2 regions of the Streptomyces sp. NPDC047130 genome follow, and region 1 is predicted to be linked to the other one. Evidence: riboswitches for the same ligand, from Rfam matches in the RefSeq annotation. Region 1 holds a riboswitch; the other holds the start of a gene.

Region 1 (3,395 bases):
GGCACCTACCTCGACCCGAAGGTGCTCGACCACTGCGCCCCGGGCGCCCGGCTGGTGGACACCCAGCGGCTCGACCTCGACCGCATCACCGAGCACCTGGTCACCGCCCACCGGGCGGGGGAGCAGGTCGTGCGGCTGACCTCCGGCGACCCCTCGCTCTACTCGGCGCTCGCCGAGCAGACCCGCCGCCTCGACGCGCACGGAGTGCCCTGGGACGTCACCCCCGGCGTGCCCGCCTACGCCGCCGCGGCCGCCGTGGTGGGGCGGGAGCTGACCGTGCCGCTGCTGGCCCAGTCGGTGGTCCTCACCCGCACCCGGGCCCGGTCCACGCCGATGCCCGGTGCCGAGTCGCTCGCCGCGTTCGCCGCCACCCGCGCCACCCTGGTGCTCCACCTCGCCATCACCCGGATCCGCGACCTGATGGCGGAGATCGAGCCCGAGTACGGCCCCGACTGCCCGGTCGTCGTCGTCCACCGGGCGAGCCAGCCGCAGGAGTCGGTGCTCCGCGGCACCGTGGCCGACATCGCCGACGCCGTCGAGGAGGCCGGACTGCGGCAGGCCGCGGTCATCCTGGTGGGCCGGGCACTCGACCCGGCCCCCGGCGGGGAGTCGTTCCTCTACGACCCCGCCCGTCCCCGCCTCAGCCCACCGTCAGGCTCCACTGGGTGACCGTGCGCGACGGCGTCCACCCGGTGAACGAGCCGATCTGCGCCGTCGTCTCCACCGCCAGGCGGGTCAACTCCCCGCCATGGCGGCGGTAGGCGTCCGCCAGCATCACCTCGGTCTCCAGCGTCACCCCGTGCACCACCAGCCGGCCGCCCGGCGGGAGCGCCCCGAGACAGGCCTCCAGGACGCCCGGCCGGGTCGCCCCGCCGCCCACGAACACCGCGTCCGGGGCCGGCAGCCCGTCCAGCGCGCCGGGCGCCCGCCCGGTCACCACCCGCAGCCCCGGCACGCCCAGCCGGCCCGCGTTCCGCGCCACCCGTTCCGCCCGCCCTGCGTCCGCCTCCACCGCCGTGGTGCGGCAGGTCGGGTGCGCCCGCATCCACTCGATCCCCACCGAGCCCGCGCCCGCGCCCACGTCCCACAGGTGCTGCCCCGGCGCGGGCGCCAGCCGGGCCAGCGCCGAGGCCCGCAGATCGCGCTTGGTGAGCTGACCGTCGTTCTCGAACGCGTCGTCCGGCAGCCCCGCCACCAGACCGTAGGCCGGCGGCCCCGCCAACTCCAGTGCCAGCACGTGCAGTTCAGGCACGTCCTGGGGAGGCGACGCCAGCCAGGCGTCCGCCGTGGCCGCCAGCCGGGACTCCGTCGACGCGCCCAGATCACCGAGCACCGTCATCACGGTCGCCCCGTACCCCGCGCCCGCCAGCAGCGCCGCCACCGCGTCCGGCGTCCGCGCGTCCGAGGACAGCACCAGCACCCGGTGGCCGGGCGCCAACTCCCGCAGCAGCAGCCGCGGATCACGGCCCACCAGGGTCACCACCGCGCACCGCTCCGACGGCCAGCCCATCCGGGCCCGCGCCAACGCCACCGAGGAGACCGCGGGTTCGACCCGCACCGCCCCGGCCCCCAGCAGGTCCAGGAGCGTCGTGCCGATCCCCGACACCAGCGGATCGCCGGAGGCCAGTGCCACCACCCGCGCCCCGCCCGCGGACTCCAGCAGGGCCGGCAGCCCCTCCCGCAGCGGCGAGGGCCACGCCTCCCGGCGCTGCCCCGCCACCTCCGGCAGCATCGCCAGGTGCCGCCGCCCGCCCAGCACCACGTCCGCCCCCAGCACAACGCGCCGCAACCGCTCGGGCAGCGAGGCCCATCCGTCGGCGGCCACGCCGACGACGGTGACGCGGGGGGCCGCGATTTCGGGAAGGAGGGGAGGGGGCGTGCCGATCGTCATACCCCTGACGCTATCGTGGTCGATCACAGGCACGAGGTGCCCCTACGGCCCAGCCATCGGAAACGGTGAGGACGGTCCACGGGGAGAATCTGGGAAGCCCGGTGAGAATCCGGCACAGGCCCGCTGCGGTGAACCGAGCCTCGCTCACGAGGACTCGGCAAGTCCGAAGACCGGCCTCGCGCCCGCCCCTTACGGATGGCGAAACGAGCGGGAGCCTCACATGCCATTGGTGCGTACGCACTACCCCTTTTCCGCGATCGTCGGCTGCGACGCCGCCGAACTCGACGACCTCGGCCTCTCCCTGGTGCTGACCGGCATCTCACCGGCCATCGGCGGCGTCCTGGTCCGCGGCGAGAAGGGCACCGCCAAGTCCACCGCGGCCCGCGCGCTGGCCGCCCTGCTGCCGCCCGTCGACGTCCACCCCCAGGACCGGTTCTCCACCGACCCCGCCGACCCGGACGACGACTCCCCGGACGGCCCCTTCGAGCCCGGCACGCCCCTGGAGAGCCGCCCGGTCCGCCTGGTGGAACTCCCCGTCGGCGCCACCGAGGACCGCGTCCTCGGCTCCCTCCACCTCGAACAGGCCCTCTCGCACGGCAAGGTGGCCTACGAACCCGGCCTGCTGGCCCGCGCCCACCGCGGCATCCTCTACGCCGACGAGGTCAACCTCCTGCCCGACCACCTGGTCGACCTGCTCCTCGACGCCGCCGCCACCGGCCGTGTCACCGTCGAACGCGACGGGTTCTCCATGGAGCACGCCGCCCGGTTCCTGCTCATCGGCACCATGAACCCCGAGGAGGGCGAACTCCGCCCCCAGCTCCTCGACCGGTTCGGCCTCACCGTCGAGGTCGCCGCACCCCGCGACCCGGCAGCCCGCGCCGAGGTGGTGCGCCGCCGGATGGCCTACGACGCCGATCCCGCAGCCTTCGCCGCCCGCCACCGGCCGGCGGAGCAGGCCCTGGCCGCCCGTGTCGCCGCCGCCCGCGCACGGCTGTCCCGGGTCACGCTGTCGGACACCGCCCTCGGCAAGATCGCCGAGATATGCGCCGCGTTCGACGTCGACGGGCTCCGCGCCGACATCGTCACCGCCCGCACCGCCGTCGCCCACGCCGCCTGGGCCGGGCGGACCACCGTCACCCGCGCCGACATCCGCCGCGCCGCCCGGCTCGCCCTGCCCCACCGCCGGCGCCGCAACCCCTTCGACGCGCCCGGCCTCGACGAGGACCTGCTCGACCGGATCCTCGGCGACGACGAACTCCCGCCGGACCCGCCCACCCCACCAGGGTCCGGAGGGCCGGACGGGCAGGACGGCCCGGACGACGCCCCCGGCCGGGACGGCCCGCAGGACGACGCCCCCGGTGACGACCCGGAAGCGGAGGAGCCCGGCGGACCCCACCAGGAGGACGCCGCCCGCCCGCCGGGCCGGGACGAGCCGCACACCTCCGCCGGCGCCACGCCCGGCACCGACGGCACGGCCGACCCCTCCGGCGACGCCGCCCCCCTC
Region 2 (3,395 bases), on a different contig from region 1:
CGGGGGCGAGCCCCACCAGCGGGCCGTGCGGACCGCCGACCCGCACCAGCAGCGTCGCCGCGCCCGTGAGGCAGAACCCCAGCGGCACCCGGTACGCCCGCCACAGGCGCCCGGCCGGCACCCGCGCCGGCCCCAGCAGCAGCACCAGCGCTGCCGCCAGGACCAGCGCCGCGCCCGGCCAGGGCGGCAGCGAGACGGCCAGCACGGTCAGCCCGAACCCGAGCACCGCCTTGTCCACGGGATGACGGCGGCGCCAGCGACTGCCGTGCGCCGCCGTGTCGATCGACAGCACCGGCGTCAGACCCGTCCGGAGCCCGGCGCGTCCCCGCGCCCCTCGTCCACGGCCCCGTCCGCGCCCTCGGCCCCCGACCCGGTCACCGAACCGGCAGCCGAACCGGCCCCCGACCCGGCCCCCGACCCGGTCACCGAACCGGCAGCCGACCCGGCCCCCGAACCGGTCACCGACCCGGTGGCGGACCCGGCCCCCGACCCGGCAGCCGAACCGGCGGCGGACCAGGCCCCCGACCCTGCAGCCGATCCGGTCACCGAACGGGCAGTCGATCCGGCGGCGGACCCGGCGGCCGACCCGGCGGCGGGCCCGGTCACCGACCCGGCGGCGGACCGGGCGGCGGACCCGGCGGCCGTCCCCAGGGCCGCCACCGCCCTGGCCTCGCCCTGGCGCCGTCCCCGCCACAGCCCCAGGCAGTAGGCGACCACTCCCGCGCCCACCGCCGCCTGCAGGGCGAACAGACCCGACTCGATCTCGCCCGACGGCGGCTCGTAGACCGGGGAGAACCACGGCCGGTAGTCCGGGTCGATCTCCTGGATCGCCACCTCCGCCTCGGCGTCCGCACCGGCGAACGGCTCCTCCTTGTGGTCCCCCAGCCCGAACGCCACCGGCAGCACGGCCAGCAGGACGACGCCCAGCACCAGCAGCAGGTTGATCCGCGCGTTCCGGCTCATCGGGCCACCGCCTCGGCGTCGGCCTTGCCGCGGGTGCCCGGACGCAGCCCCAGCCGCGCCAGTTGCCCGCCGTTGGACTGCGCCAGCAGCCGGACGACCAGCACCGTGAGCAGCCCTTCGCCGACCGCGAGCGGGATCTGCGTCACCGCGAAGATCGAGCCGAACTTGCCCAGCGCGCCCGCGAATCCGCTCGCCGGGTCCGGGAACGCCAGCGCCAACTGCACGCTGGTCACGCAGTAGGTGCTCAGGTCGGCGACGAACGCGGCGCAGAACACCGCGACTTCGAGCCCCGCCCCGCACCGCCGGGCGAGCAGGTACGCCCCGTACCCGGCCCAGGGGCCGACCACGGCCATGGAGAAGACGTTGGCCCCGAGCGTGGTCAGCCCGCCGTGCGCGAGCAACAGGGCCTGGAACAGCAGGGTGACGGTGCCCAGCACCGCCACCACCGGGGGCCGGAACAGCACCGCCCCCAGCCCGCTCCCGGTGGGGTGCGAGCAACTACCGGTCACGGACGGCAACTTGAGCGCCGACAGAGCGAACATGAAGGCACCCGAGGCTCCCAGCAGGAGCGTGCTCTCGGGATGCTCCCTCACCTCACGGGTGAGTCGGCGTACTCCGTGGACGACGAACGGCGCGGACGCGGCGCCCCAGGCGACCGCGTGCACGGGAGGAAGGAACCCCTCGGCTATGTGCATGGCTCAGCAGACCCTCTCCAGCACCTCGTGGATGGACGACGCGCCTTGGCCGGTCTCCTGGCTGACGGGTACCACACGCCCGTGCTCCGCCTTCCCGGGTCCGTGAGGACCCAGTGGCTGCCCGCGAGGGCCGGAGCCGGACTTCCCGATCACAGTGGCGAGGGCCGCACCGGCATCACACCGGATTTCCCGTTCACCAAGGCGTTGTGACAGTAATGGGGCAGCCGCCCACTGACAAGCGAGCCTCCCGCCGCTCCGCCGGGTCAGGGACGGTCCAGCGCCCAGGTCTGCAGGACGTACGGCCGCCCCTTCTCCTCCCCGGTGATCAGCGGGACGTCCAGCCGCCGGAACCCCGCCCTGGTGGCGACGGCGACGCTGGCCGCGTTCTCCGCCTCCAGCTCGAGGATCACCTGCCGCGCTCCCAGCTCCTCGAAGGCGTACGAGGCCATCACCCGCACCGCGCGGGCCGCGAGCCCCCGGCCCCGGTGCGCGGGCCCCACCGCGTACCCGATCTCCGTCCCCTCCGGCGACCGCCGCAGCATCACCTCGCCGAGCGGTGCCCCGCCGTCCACCGTGACGGCGAGCAGCACGGCCGTCCCCTCCGCCCGCAACTGCCGCGTGCGCACCAGCCGTTGCCGGCCCGCCTCCTCGTCGAAGGGGGAGACGATGGGCGTCCAGTAGGCGATGTCGGGGTGGTCGAACAGGGCCGGCATGGCGGCCACGTCGTCCTCCGTCCAGTCACGGAGGACGAGACCCTCCCCGCGCAGCTCCATCCGCTCCGGGAACGCGGGCTGCTCGGGCCGTTCGGGCTGCTCGGGCGGTGCATCGGTCATGGCAGGGCCTCCAGGCGACGGGCGACGGGCGACGGGCGACGGGTACGAACGCGCATCCTGTCTCCCACCACCCGCCCCTGTCAGCCGCTTTTCCGCCCCGCTGCCACGGCCGCCGCCCCGGCGGCACCGGCCCACCGCCCGCCCGCACGGGCGCCGCACTCCTTCGCACCCTCCGACGCCAGGCACATCCGCCGCCCCCGCACCCCCGGGAGTCCGCCGTCCGCCCCGCCCTGTCCCCCGGCGGGGGGCCCTGCCGGCTCCGCAGGGGCCCCGAGCGGCCCTGCGGCCCTCAGGGCTCGAACCGGTAGCCCATGCCCGGCTCGGTGATCAGGTGGCGGGGGTGCGAGGGGTCCGCCTCCAGCTTGCGGCGCAGTTGGGCCATGTAGACGCGCAGGTAGTTGGTCTTGTTGCTCTGGTAGGCGCCCCACACCTCGTGCAGCAACTGCTTCTGCCCGACGAGCCGGCCGGGGTGGCTGAGCAGGATCTCCAGCAGGTGCCACTCGGTGGGCGTCAGGCGCACCTCCTGCCCCTCGCGGGTCGCCCTCTTCGCCACCAGGTCGACGGTGAACGAGGCGGTCTCCACCACGCTGGTCTCCGTGGCCGACGACACCGCCCGGGTGCGCCGCACCGCCGCCCGCAGCCTCGCCAGCAGCTCGTTCATGCTGAACGGCTTGGTCACGTAGTCGTCCGCCCCGGCGTCCAGCGCGGCGACCTTCTCGTCGGAGCCCTGGCGCGCCGACAGCACCAGGATCGGCACCCTGGTCCAGCCGCGCAGACCCCCGGTGACCTCGACGCCGTCCATGTCGGGCAGCCCCAGGTCCAGCAGGACCACGTCCGGCCGCCGCGCGGCGGCCAGCCGCAGGGCGGTGAACCCGTCGGGCGCCGCGTCCACCCGGTACCCCCG

The links. A riboswitch is a leader RNA that binds a small molecule or an ion and turns the genes downstream of it on or off. The one in region 1 is predicted to bind cobalamin.
Region 2: linked by a shared signal. The riboswitch ahead of ABZ836_RS16085 (energy-coupling factor ABC transporter permease) and the one ahead of ABZ836_RS20710 (VWA domain-containing protein) in region 1 are both predicted to bind cobalamin.

Annotation. Positions count from the first base shown of each region.
Region 1 covers NZ_JBEYUK010000017.1:59,073-62,467, forward strand. Annotated here, with positions in the region: gene ABZ836_RS20700 (SAM-dependent methyltransferase) at 1-669, shown strand, start outside; gene cbiE (precorrin-6y C5,15-methyltransferase (decarboxylating) subunit CbiE) at 641-1,891, opposite strand; cobalamin riboswitch at 1,947-2,085, shown strand; gene ABZ836_RS20710 (VWA domain-containing protein) at 2,112-3,395, shown strand, end outside.
Region 2 covers NZ_JBEYUK010000011.1:125,072-128,466, reverse strand. Annotated here, with positions in the region: gene cbiQ (cobalt ECF transporter T component CbiQ) at 1-292, opposite strand, end outside; gene ABZ836_RS16090 (energy-coupling factor ABC transporter substrate-binding protein) at 298-963, opposite strand; gene ABZ836_RS16085 (energy-coupling factor ABC transporter permease) at 960-1,658, opposite strand; cobalamin riboswitch at 1,688-1,874, opposite strand; gene ABZ836_RS16080 (GNAT family N-acetyltransferase) at 1,922-2,491, opposite strand; gene ABZ836_RS16075 (response regulator transcription factor) at 2,781-3,395, opposite strand, start outside.